4 regions of the Bacillus songklensis genome follow, and region 3 is predicted to be linked to each of the others. Evidence: riboswitches for the same ligand, from Rfam matches in the RefSeq annotation. Region 3 holds a riboswitch; each other region holds the start of a gene.
The links. A riboswitch is a leader RNA that binds a small molecule or an ion and turns the genes downstream of it on or off. The one in region 3 is predicted to bind S-adenosylmethionine.

Region 1 (3,179 bases), on a different contig from region 3:
GTTAAAGAATGATACTCATATTTGTCCTTCTGTTCAATTGGTGTTATAATTCGGCTAAATAATCAGAACATATGTGCGGGTGGAAATATCTATGATTGAATCGGTAAATTTATACATTCAAAAACTTGTTAATCTATATTCCCAACACACTGATGCGGAATATGCTGAATGGTCTAAAAAATATTTAAGAAACCAATATGAATTTTTAGGGATTAGAACCCCTATTCGTCGTCAATTAATGAAAGAATTTGTAAAAGAAAATGGGTTGCCGCCAAAAGGGAGACTGAAAGATGTCGTTTTTTCTCTTTGGGATCTTCCGGAACGTGAATATCAACAAGCAGCATTTTTTAGCAAGTTTCTTTTCAGTAGCAAATTTTTAATGGCTTCATCTAACAGCTCAGATATAGGAGTTTTTATTTCATCCGAAAGTTATTTTAGTTAATGATATCATTTAACCTTTCCAGCGTTTGATAAAGCTTTTCTTGTTTTTAGACCACAATTTTTTATTCATATCTATCATCTCTGATGTTAGATGGGTCAAGACATCAGATCAGATTCCCATGGGCGTTAAATACCCCAATCCTTAAATCTCTTTTGACGGAAAGTATTGTTATTTATTCGTTGGAATTCAATAAGGGCAAACGTAACAAGAATTAACAGATCAAGTCATCAGAACGGACTTAGGGATCAAAGAATTAGCTGTTTGTTCAAATGGGCAAGTGTTCAAGAACATCAACAAAACAGTAAAGTAGAGAAACTAGAGAAGCGTCTTCATAGGTTTTAGAGAAGAATTTCTCATAAAAATGAACGTGTCTCCCTATCTCCAGGGAATTGTCAAGGGGTTGATCATCATTGTCGCTGTATTATTGCTGAGAAAAAAATAGCCCGCTCGGAGACATATTGTGATGCGAGGGGGCTATCGATTTTACATGTGTTGGGACACTCCATAGCAATGGGAGACAAAGAGAGAATACGTTTTAATTGCTATTTTTTTATTGACAAAACCAAAATATACTTGTATTATCTAAAGAGTCAATTTATTCATAATACTTATCAAGAGAGACCGAGGGATTAGGCCCGATGACGTCCGGCAACCCCCTTAATGGGAAGGTGCCAATTCCTGCAGAATGACTTTCATTCTGAAAGATAAGTCGAAATATAGATCATGTTTCGATGCTCTTTTCAGTTGAAAGGGGCATTTTTTGTTTGAATGATAGATTGCCAGCAGATCCTTTGAACAAGTCTTTTAACATAAAGCAATAACGATATGAGTTTGAACATATTTTCAAAGAGGCTGTCCTCCTGTGTATGTCATACATAATACCGAGAACCACTCGTTCAGAAATTCTAGTTTTAGGGAAAATGAGGTCATCATATGATTGAAATTCAAAATCTTTCAAAGGTTTATAAAACAAAAAACGGGTTAGTGAAAGGTGTGGACGATGTTTCGATCACTATTCAAGAAGGAGAAATCTATGGGATTGTAGGATATTCCGGTGCCGGAAAAAGCTCCTTGCTTCGTTGTATTAATCTATTGGAGAGACCTACCTCCGGAAAGATTACGGTTGATGGGACTGATTTAACATCTTTAAAAGGTGAAAACTTGCGTGTAGCAAGATTAAAAATCGGCATGATTTTCCAACACTTTTATTTAATCAGCCAAAAAACAGTGTTTGAAAACATTGCTTTTGCTTTAAAGGCTGCCAAAATGCCGCTGGATCAAATAAAAGGGCGGGTAGAGGAACTGCTCGAAATGGTTGGTCTTTCCGATAAAAGAGATGTCTACCCCACACAGCTGAGCGGCGGGCAAAAACAACGGGTTGCCATTGCAAGGGCGCTTGCCAATAACCCGTCCGTGCTTTTATGTGATGAAGCTACATCTGCTTTGGATCCAAAGACGACTAAGTCGATTTTGAATCTATTGAAAAAAATTAATAAAGAGCTCAACATTACCATTGTGTTAATTACTCATGAGATGGATGTTGTAAAGGAAATTTGCAACCGGATGGCCATCATGCAGGACGGAAAGGTTATTGAAGAAGGTTCTGTCTATGATATCTTCGCTAATCCAAAGACCGAATTAACAAAAGAGTTTATTGAAAGTGTCGTTTCCTTTGAAGTGCCTGAGACGATTATAAGCCGTTGTGAAGGACCTATTGTGAAGATCATGTTCAAAGGGAAAATCGCGGGTGAAGGGATTATTTCAGATACACTTCAGCAATTTAATGTGAAAGGCAACTTCCTTCATGGTTCCATTGAATATATTCAAGAAATGCCGCTTGGTATCTTTATTATGGAACTAAAAGGACAAAAGGAAGAAATCAAAACAGCCCTTCAGTATATTGGAAAACGGGAAGCGCAAGTGGAGGTGTTACGTGATGGGCATTGATTTCAATCATCTTATAGAACTAATTCCTGATATAAACCAAGCGTTTATTCAAACGATTTATATGATTACCATCTCTCTGGCAGTTTCAGTTGTCGTTGGGCTGCCAATCGGGATTTTATTATATGTCACTGATAAAGGGTTATTTTTTGAAAATCGTTTAGCCAAAACGGTATTAGATTTTGTGGTGAACATGGTGCGGTCGATTCCATTTATTATTTTACTGGTTGCGTTACTTCCATTCACAAAATTTTTGGTAGGTACAACCATTGGGCCAACCGCAGCAAGTGTGTCCCTTTCAGTTGCAGCCATCCCATTTTTTGCCCGGATTGTGGAGACTGCTTTAAGGGAAATCGATAATGGAGTCATTGAAGCAGCTGTTGCTGCCGGTGCAACTCCGTGGATGATCATAAAGGATGTATTGTTACTGGAAGCCAGATCCGGGATTATTTCGGGTATTACATTGACGCTCATTAGTTTAATTGGGTTTTCGGCAATGGCAGGTACTGTCGGAGGCGGCGGAATTGGCGATTTGGCCATTCGCTTTGGCTATTATCGATATGACAATACCATTATGATTGCAACAGTTGTCATCTTAATTGTTCTAGTTCAGGTCGTTCAGCTTCTAGGTGATTTTATCGCCAAAGTTGTAGATAAAAGATAAAGAGAAAGAAGGAGAAGATTATGAAAAAATGGCTCACAGCTCTTATTCTAGTATTCATTGTGGGAGCTTTATCAGCTTGTGGTAACTCAGGCGGCAGCGAGAAGGCAAACACAGATACGAAAGAAGTTA
Region 2 (3,179 bases), on a different contig from region 3:
GGGGTGTTATCTTTTAAAAAGGAGAGTTGGAAAATGGGAGACAAAAAATCTTACCGTTTAGAAACAATCGGGATTCACGGGGGATTAAATCCTGATCCTGTAACAGGAGCACGTTCGCTCCCGATTTATATGTCAAATGCTTATCAATTTAAGGATACAGACCATGCTGCCGATTTATTTGCTTTAAAGGAACCAGGCTATATTTATACCCGGATACATAACCCGACAGTGACAACGTTTGAAGAGCGAATCGCTCAGCTGGAAGGCGGAGTGGGGAGTTTAGCCGTAGCAAGTGGGATGGCCGCTATTACGACCGCCATTTTGAATCTAGCCGGGGCAGGGGATGAAATTGTATCTGCATCCAATCTATACGGAGGAACATACAATTTGTTTGACACGACACTGCCGCGCTACGGAATTACGACTAAATTCGTTGACCCTTCCAATCCTGAGAACTTCCGTCATGCCATTACACCAAAAACGAAAGCTCTTTATGCTGAAACGATCGGTAATCCAAGCTTAAATGTATTGGACATTGAAAAGGTAGCAGAAATCGCTCATGAAGCAGGTATTCCGTTAATTGTGGATAATACGTTCGCAACTCCTTATTTATGCCGTCCGATTGAATATGGAGCCGATATCGTTATTCATTCCGCTACGAAATGGTTGTTGGGGAACGGGACAACATTAGGGGGCGCTATCGTAGATGGAGGGAATTTTGATTGGAACTCACCGAAATTCCCGGGATTTACAACGCCTGATCCAAGTTACCACAATATTGTCTATGCTGAAGCATTAGGGCCGCTTGCGTACATTGTCAAAGCAAGAGTTCAATTGTTGCGGGATATTGGCGTATCTATGAGTCCGTTTAATGCTTTTCAGTTTAGCTTAGGGCTTGAGACGCTCCATGTACGCATGAAAGAGCATATCGCCAACGTAAGAAAGGTGGTTGAATATTTGCAGCAGCATCCTGCCGTTGATTGGGTGCTATATCCTGAGCTTGAGGATCATCCTCAACATGAAGAAGCGAAAAAATATTTGCCAAAAGGAGCCGGCGCTGTGCTGGTATTTGGAATTAAAGGGGGCAGGGGAGCCGGGCAGAAATTAATCAATTCGGTTAAGCTGTGGTCTCATGTCGCCAATGTTGGAGATGCCAAGAGTCTTATTATTCATCCTGCCAGCACGACGCATCAGCAATTAAATGCCGAACAGCTGAAGGCCGCAGGAGTAAGTGAAGATCTTATTCGCTTATCCGTGGGAATCGAGCATATCGATGATTTAGTGGAGGATTTAGAGCAAGCAATTAAAGAGGCGACTGGATTAACCTCTTCTGCGGTGAATGTTTGATTCTCGTTCAGCAGAACAGCTGAACATTCGGTGTTTGGTAACTATTAGAAATAGCACGAAAAATAAAACAAATTCATTGACACTGATATATGGACGTGCTACAATCACTTTCGTACCTTTTAGACAACAATCGACAATTGCTTAACATAAACTGAATATTTGAAACGATAAGTACTCTTATCAAGAGAGGTGGAGGGACTGGGCCCGATGAAACCCGGCAACCGTCAGTTATGGCTGAAATGGTGCCAATTCCTACAAAGCATGTTTAAGCTTTGGAAGATGAGAGAAAGGAACTATGACAAAGCCTTTCTGCTCATATTCATATGCAGAAAGGCTTTTTATTTATAAGCAACTGTTCGGGGGAAGATGAATAACAACGAGTTTAACGAAAAGAAGGTGAGAATGCATGATTACATTAACAGGTGTCAAAAAGGTTTACCGTGCTAAGCATGGAATAGTTACAGCCGTTAACAATGTAGATTTACAGATCAAGCCTGGAGAAATATTCGGAATCATCGGATACAGCGGTGCCGGTAAAAGCTCCTTGATTCGTTTGTTGAATGGATTAGAGACTCCGACAGAAGGAACAGTTCAAGTGGCAGGAAACGACATCGGAAAAATTAAAGGTGAAAAACTTCGAAAAGCGCGCCAAGAAATCAGTATGATTTTCCAACATTTCAATCTATTATGGTCACGTACTGTAAGAGAAAATATCGCGTTTCCGCTTGAAATTGCAGGGATATCAAAAAGTGAGCGCCTGAAGCGAGTGGATGAGCTAATTAAACTAGTTGGTTTAGAAGGCAGGGAAGATGCTTATCCATCCCAGCTGAGCGGAGGACAAAAACAGCGTGTAGGCATTGCAAGGGCTCTTGCCAATAATCCGAAGGTGCTTCTATGTGATGAAGCGACATCTGCCCTTGACCCACAGACAACGGATTCTATTTTAGATTTGTTAGTCGACATAAATGAAAAACTTGGTTTAACTATCGTACTCATTACCCATGAGATGCATGTTATCCGTAAAATTTGCCATCGCGTCGCGGTAATGGAAAACGGACTTATCGTGGAACAGGGGGATGTACTCCATGTATTCCGAAAGCCGGAGCAACCAATTACGAAACGATTTGTTCAACAAGTGACGGAACCGGAAGAAACGTTTGAAGCAATTGGACATGTAAAAGAAAAATATCCAAACGGTCAAGTCGTTCAGCTTATATTTGTAGGTGATGCAGCCGAGCAGCCGTGGATCACAAATGTTATTCGTCAATTTGATGTGTCAGTGAACATCCTGCAAGGAAAAGTGTCCCAAACTCAAAACGGTTCATACGGCACACTGTTCGTTCATATTGATGGGGCTGAACAGGAAGTCCAAAAGGCTATTTCGTTTATTCGGGAGCAGCAAGTGGAAGTGGAGGTGATGGCCAATGCTTGAGCAATTATTTCCGAATGTAGAGATCGACAAACTAGTGGAAGCAACGATTGAAACACTTTACATGACGAGCATCTCTGTCATTGCCACCTTCCTTCTTGGGATAGCCCTTGGTTTGCTGTTATTCTTGACTTCAAAGGGAAACCTTTGGGAGAACAAAGTCATTAATTTAATTGTTTCAGCCTTTGTTAACGTATTTCGCTCGATTCCATTTATTATTTTAATTATCTTATTGATTCCTTTTACAAAGGCCATTGTCGGCACCATTTTAGGAGCGGAAGCAGCGTTGCCGGCTTTAATTATCGGTGCCGCGCCGTTTTACGCACGCATGGTGGAAATTGCCCTTCGTGAAATTGATAAAGGAGTCATTGAAGCCGCAAAATCAATGGGGGCGAAAACAAGT
Region 3 (3,179 bases):
ATGTCGGGCGCCTTGCTCCTGAAAAAAACTTGCAGCTACTAATGAATATCGCCAGGTCTTTGCCCCCGCACATCAAGCATCAAGTCCACTGGCTCATTGTAGGAGATGGCCCTTTAAAGGAGAAATTGCACAAAGAAGCACTCGAGCATATGACGTTTACAGGCTTTCTTCAAGGTGAGCAATTAGCCAGGGTATATGCAGCTTCCGATTTGTTTGTTTTTCCATCTGTGACGGAAACGTTCGGAAATGTCATATTAGAGTCTTTAGCATCGGGAACACCTGCTATTGCTGCTAATGCCGGTGGAGTAAAGCATATCCTTCAACATGACCGAACAGGTTATTTATGCAACCCCGATTCTGTCGAACAGTTTGTTCATTATATTAGCCTATGCCTGGAGAATCTGCATAAACGCATGCAGCTTAGTCATCAGGCCAGGCAATACGCCTTAACTCAAACATGGGAAACTATTTTTGATGGTTTGTTGGCGCAATATGAATTAGCTGTTGCAGACCAAACACAGTCGATTCAATTAGCATAATTTATTTCTTATGTAACGCATTCTTTGGTACACCAAATAAAAACATCCGATCCAAATGGATCGGATGTTTTTTAGATGAATCCACGTTCATGCTTTAACATTCGCTATCAATTCTTCCTCTATTCACGCCATTCTGCCTTGCATCCCCGAATATACAGGTCCTCGTATAAAAGCGGCTAACAAGAACCCGTAAGGGAGCTTGTCAGCCGCTTATGCGTAAATCATTTAACATGAGCGTTTTTTGCTTATATTAAATGATTTATGTGGATTCACATCTATTATTTACCAGCAGCTTGTGCTTTTAAAGCTTCTGCTTTATCTGTACGCTCCCAAGGAAGGTCAAGATCATTGCGGCCAAAGTGACCATAAGCAGCTGTTTGCTTATAAAGCGGACGACGCAAGTCAAGCATCTTAATGATACCCGCCGGACGTAAGTCAAAGTTTTCACGTACTAATTCGACTAATACATCTTCAGATACTGTACCTGTACCGAAAGTGTCAACTGAAATGGAAACTGGTTTTGCCACACCAATTGCATATGCCAATTGCACTTCACATTTATCCGCTAATCCAGCTGCTACGATGTTTTTCGCAACGTAACGAGCCGCATATGCAGCAGAACGGTCTACTTTTGTAGGATCCTTACCAGAGAATGCACCACCGCCATGACGTGCATAACCGCCGTAAGTATCTACGATAATTTTACGGCCTGTTAAACCAGCATCACCTTGAGGACCGCCGATGACGAAACGTCCTGTCGGATTGATGAAGTATTTTGTCTCTTCATCAATGAGTTCTTTTGGAACAACCGGATTAATAACATATTCTTTCAAGTTGCGTTGAATTTGCTCTAATGTAATTTCAGGATGATGTTGTGTTGAGATAACGATTGTATCGATACGAACCGGCTTGTCGTTCTCATCATACTCAACTGTTACTTGGGTTTTACCATCTGGACGAAGATAAGGTAAAATTTCTTCTTTACGCACTTCTGTTAAACGACGCGCAAGCTTGTGAGCCAATGAAATTGGAAGAGGCATAAGCTCTTTTGTTTCGTTATTGGCATAGCCGAACATTAAACCTTGGTCACCCGCACCGATGGCTTCGATTTGCTCGTCTGTCATCTGACCTTCACGAGCTTCTAACGCCTGGTCAACACCCATTGCAATATCAGGTGATTGCTCATCGATAGATGTTAAAACCGCACAAGTTTCAGCATCGAAACCATATTTTGCCCGGGTATAGCCGATTTCACGAACTGTTTCACGAACGATTTTTGGGATGTCTACATATGTAGATGTAGTGATTTCACCACTTACTAATACTAAACCTGTAGTCACAGATGTTTCACAAGCAACACGTGCATTAGGGTCTTTTGCTAAAATCGCATCAAGAATCGAGTCAGAAATTTGGTCACAAATTTTATCCGGATGTCCTTCTGTTACTGACTCTGATGTAAATAAACGACGTTTTGTTGACATCAGTATTCCTCCTTTTAACTGTAAACCTAAAAGATACGGTACTCATTCCCTTATTATTCATAAAAATAACGCATTTTATTGAAACAAAAATATAAAAAACCTTTCCTTACTGAGGAAAGGTTTGTATCTTCACTAGCGCCTTTCACTCTTATCGATCAAGGGCAAGAGCCTTGCATCAGGTTAGCACCTTATCACCAAATATTTAATATGTATGGCGATGGTTGCTGGGTTTCATAGGGCCTGTCCCTCCACCAGCTCGGGATAAGAGAGTATCCGTTCAAGGACATATCATACCTTAAAACGCTGAATCATGTCAATAAAATATTTATATGAATCCACATAAGTAATAGAAAAATTGCATTAAGTCTGTTATTAAGGTCTGGCCTATGTAAAAGAATGAACCAATCATTTATAACTCAACATTGTTCCTTAATAAAACGAAAGTAATATATCTTCTAGGTTGGGTTAAATTATGAATTTTCTTTAAAAACTGTCCATTTTTGCATTATATATGAACATTTAATTTCAAATAGTATAGACTATTTTTATAAATGTGTTATACTAATTTATAAGTTTACTAATCAAACATTTAATTAAACTTTAAATAAAAGGATGGTATTAAATATGAGTACAGTGGATGTTTCTATTGAATTAACCGAACTTCTTCAATCGCCGACAGTTCATCATAATTTATCAGTTCCTCAGCTAGTTGAGAAAGTCTTATCCCGCCGTGAAGGCCTGCTTACTTCTTCTGGTGCTGTTCGCGCTGAGACAGGCAAATATACAGGCCGTTCCCCAGAAGATAAATTTATTGTAGAAGAAGCATCTACTAAAGAAAAAATCGACTGGGGAAAAGTGAACAAACCGTTTTCTTCTGAAAAATTCGATGCTCTTTATAAAAAAGTTTTAACATACTTAAAAGAACAAAAAGAATTATTCGTATTTAACGGCTATGCGGGAGCAGATTTAAAGTACCGTTTGCCAATTCGCGTCGTTAATGAATATGCATGGCATAATCTATTCGCTCATCAGCTATTCATTCGTCCATCAAAAGAAGAACTTATTTCTCATGAAGCGGAGTTTACGGTAATTTCCGCCCCCAACTTTAAAGCGGATCCGGTAGTGGACGGTACAAATTCAGAGACATTCATCATTATCT
Region 4 (3,179 bases), on a different contig from region 3:
TGCACCACCTGTAAAGGAATGGGGAAAATAGACATTTCAAAAAAGTAGCTCTATGCCTTGTGAAGGCATAGAGCTAAGGATATCGCCCATCACTTTTCCTTAAGGTTGTTAGAAGGAGCAAATTAAATAACAAAAAGTCAGCCGCTCGGCTGACTTTTTGTTATTTACCCCTATAGCTTTCGCTTACTCCATATACTTTTCGCTCTTTTTCCTTCTTTATCGCTGAAAACCTGGGGAATCCGATCAAAATGGAAATCACGCCGCAAATCGCGATTAAAATCGGATAGAAAGAATAAGGTAAAACACTAATAGGTGAAATAGCCGCCAGCTTAGCTGCTGTTAAGATTTGTGCTCCATATGGAATTAAACCTTGAACACCGCACGAGAAAATGTCGAGTAAGCTCGCTGATTTGCGCTTATCAATCTCGTACTGATCCGCAATGTTTTTCGCGAGCGGGCCTGTGAAAATGATAGAAATGGTGTTATTGGCAGTTGAAAAGTTAGTTAAGCTTACAAGGCCGGCAATACCGAACTCCGCTCCCTTTTTAGACTTAATGTTTCGAGTCATTAAGTTTAATAAATAATCAATACCGCCGTTATACTTGATAATTTCAACCATTCCGCCAATCAACAAAGCAAGAATCACCAATTCCGCCATGCCTAAAATGCCTTCGGTTACTTTTGGGAAAAGGTTTGATAATGTGTAGCTTCCGTCTGCCAGGCCAATCACACCCGCTAAGACAGTACCGCCTGTCAATACTGCAAGTACATTAAATCCTAACAATGCAGTAATCAATACTCCTACATAAGGAAGGATTTTCACCCAATCGAAACTCTCTGCTGCTACTTCGGAATGATTTCCCATTGTGACAGCAATCAAGATAATACATGTTAAAATGGCAGCCGGCAATACAATGAAGAAATTCGTCTTAAATTTATCCTTCATTTCCGTTTGCTGTGTACGCACCGCTGCGATCGTTGTATCAGAGATGAATGATAAATTATCACCAAACATCGCGCCGCCGATGACCGCTGCCATAGATAGAGCCATTGAAATATCGGTCTCAGCGCTGATTCCGACTCCGATTGGCGCCAACGCTGCAATGGTTCCCATGGAAGTGCCCATCGATAGCGAAATAAATGCTCCAATGACAAATAAACCGACGACTAAAAAGCTTGGAGGAAGAACAGACAATGCTAGATTAACCGTGGATTCCACCGCTCCCATACCTTTTGCCGTTTCAGAGAAAGCACCTGCCAGAATGAAAATGAACGTCATGATAATAATATCCGGATGACCTGCCCCAGCTGCGAATCGCTCCACCTTTGTCGTTAACGTTTCCTTCCGATTCATGATCAATGAGACTGTTGCGGCAATTAAAATGGCCACCAAAACAGGCATTTTATAAAAATCCCCTGTAATCACTCCAGACCCGACAAACAAAGCTAAAAATATGACTAACGGCATTAAAGCCAATGGATTTCCCTTTGATTTTTCCAATGATTGCACCTCTCTTTTAATATTGATAAAAGTATAGATCCATCAAAAAGACCCCTTCTCACAAACAAGAAGAGGTCTTATATACAATATATAAGAAACACTCTCCCCATCTCTCAAGCATAACGCCTGCTGGATTTGGCACAGCACTCTTTTTAGAGTCCGCTGCCGAGACATCGTCGGGCCAGTCCCTCCGTCTCTCTCGATAAGAAGATTTAGTTATTGTCTTTCCGGAATTACCTTAACCTACTTTAAGGGGTTTAACCCCAAAAGTCAAATATTATTTTACTAAAGTTAAATATAACCAAAAGACAGTGTTCGAGGTTTGAAACATGGCCCGAATGTGTAGGTTAAATAAGACAGTAAACCTTATATAAACTCTAAAGGAAAGGGAGAAGAAAAAGTTGAACAGCGTGTTTCCATACTACCTGCACCCTGATCATGAAAACGAAAAATCAATAGTGGTTCAGCCGATTGAAAAAGATTTCTTTCAAATGTCAACCCTTGAGCTCTCCAAGTCTTTACTCGGCTGTCTCCTCGTAAAAGAGACAAAGGAAGGAACCACCTCCGGCTTTATAGTGGAAACGGAAGCATACATCGGTCCCGGTGACAGAGCATCCCACAGTTACGGCAACCGAAGAACAAAAAGAACGGAGATCATGTTTGGAGAAGCTGGCTATGTGTATACATACGTCATGCATACCCATTGTTTAGTGAATGTGGTCAGCGGAGAACTCGAAAAGCCGGAAGCCGTTCTTATCCGCGCACTAGAACCATTCAGCGGACAATCTCTTATGAAGGAAAGAAGAAAAGGAATGACCGATATAAAAAATTGGACGAACGGTCCCGGAAAGCTCACAAAAGCGATGGGTATCACCATGGAAGATTACGGCCATCCTATTTTCAGGCCTCCCCTATTTCTCTCAAAGGGATTCATTCCGGAAAGTATCTCGCAAGGAAAAAGAATCGGCATTGAGAACTCGGGAGAGGCCCGTGACTATCCATGGCGTTTTTGGGTTACAGGAAATAAATTTGTATCTAGATAGAAATAATGAAAAAGGTCAGCTTGGGCGGCTGACCTTTTTCATTATTAGATTGGTACATCCTCTTTGGTTTCTCTATTTCTTAATCGCACCAATTTCACAATATTGATGATGATCGTTTTAGTAACCGCATATAGAGGAACACCTAAAATCATCCCTAGCACTCCAGCGAGATTTCCTGCTACCAATAAAATGATGATGATGGTAAGCGGGTGAATATCCAAACGTTTTCCAATGACCAGCGGCGAAATAAAGTTACCGTCAATTTGTTGTACAATCGTAATCACGACAATAACAAGCAACGCTTTGGTCGGTGAATCAAGCAACCCGATGACTACAGCCGGAGCTGCCCCGATAAAAGGGCCAAGATACGGAATGATATTCGTGATCGCTACTACAATCGCCAAAGTGAGTCCATAAGGCAAGCCAATAATTAAGTATCCAATGAAGGTAAATATTCCAACAAACAATGCCACCAAAAACTGCCCCTGAATATAGGCAGATAATGTTTCGCCTGTTTCCTCAATAATATGAAGACCATCTCTTCGATAAGAAGAAGGTAAGAAACGAACGGCTGCCTTCGGAAACTTATGGCCATCCTTAAACATATAAAACAAAATGAAAGGAACAGTCACAAC

Region 1: linked by a shared signal. The riboswitch ahead of ACFOU2_RS19375 (methionine ABC transporter ATP-binding protein) and the one ahead of metK (methionine adenosyltransferase) in region 3 are both predicted to bind S-adenosylmethionine.
Region 2: linked by a shared signal. The riboswitch ahead of ACFOU2_RS25235 (methionine ABC transporter ATP-binding protein) and the one ahead of metK (methionine adenosyltransferase) in region 3 are both predicted to bind S-adenosylmethionine.
Region 4: linked by a shared signal. The riboswitch ahead of ACFOU2_RS10460 (Na+/H+ antiporter NhaC family protein) and the one ahead of metK (methionine adenosyltransferase) in region 3 are both predicted to bind S-adenosylmethionine.

The regions. Positions count from the first base shown of each region.
Region 1 is NZ_JBHRZT010000072.1:110,644-113,822, forward strand. Features, by position in the region: gene ACFOU2_RS19365 (DNA alkylation repair protein) at 92-442, shown strand; SAM riboswitch class I at 1,048-1,153, shown strand; gene ACFOU2_RS19375 (methionine ABC transporter ATP-binding protein) at 1,376-2,389, shown strand; gene ACFOU2_RS19380 (methionine ABC transporter permease) at 2,379-3,050, shown strand; gene ACFOU2_RS19385 (MetQ/NlpA family ABC transporter substrate-binding protein) at 3,071-3,179, shown strand, end outside.
Region 2 is NZ_JBHRZT010000073.1:424,315-427,493, forward strand. Features, by position in the region: gene ACFOU2_RS25230 (O-acetylhomoserine aminocarboxypropyltransferase/cysteine synthase family protein) at 34-1,347, shown strand; SAM riboswitch class I at 1,522-1,633, shown strand; gene ACFOU2_RS25235 (methionine ABC transporter ATP-binding protein) at 1,754-2,779, shown strand; gene ACFOU2_RS25240 (methionine ABC transporter permease) at 2,772-3,179, shown strand, end outside.
Region 3 is NZ_JBHRZT010000059.1:42,763-45,941, reverse strand. Features, by position in the region: gene ACFOU2_RS15075 (glycosyltransferase family 4 protein) at 1-539, shown strand, start outside; gene metK (methionine adenosyltransferase) at 818-2,020, opposite strand; SAM riboswitch class I at 2,166-2,288, opposite strand; gene pckA (phosphoenolpyruvate carboxykinase (ATP)) at 2,645-3,179, shown strand, end outside.
Region 4 is NZ_JBHRZT010000043.1:176,888-180,066, forward strand. Features, by position in the region: gene ACFOU2_RS10460 (Na+/H+ antiporter NhaC family protein) at 161-1,468, opposite strand; SAM riboswitch class I at 1,605-1,710, opposite strand; gene ACFOU2_RS10465 (DNA-3-methyladenine glycosylase) at 1,927-2,544, shown strand; gene ACFOU2_RS10470 (AI-2E family transporter) at 2,589-3,179, opposite strand, start outside.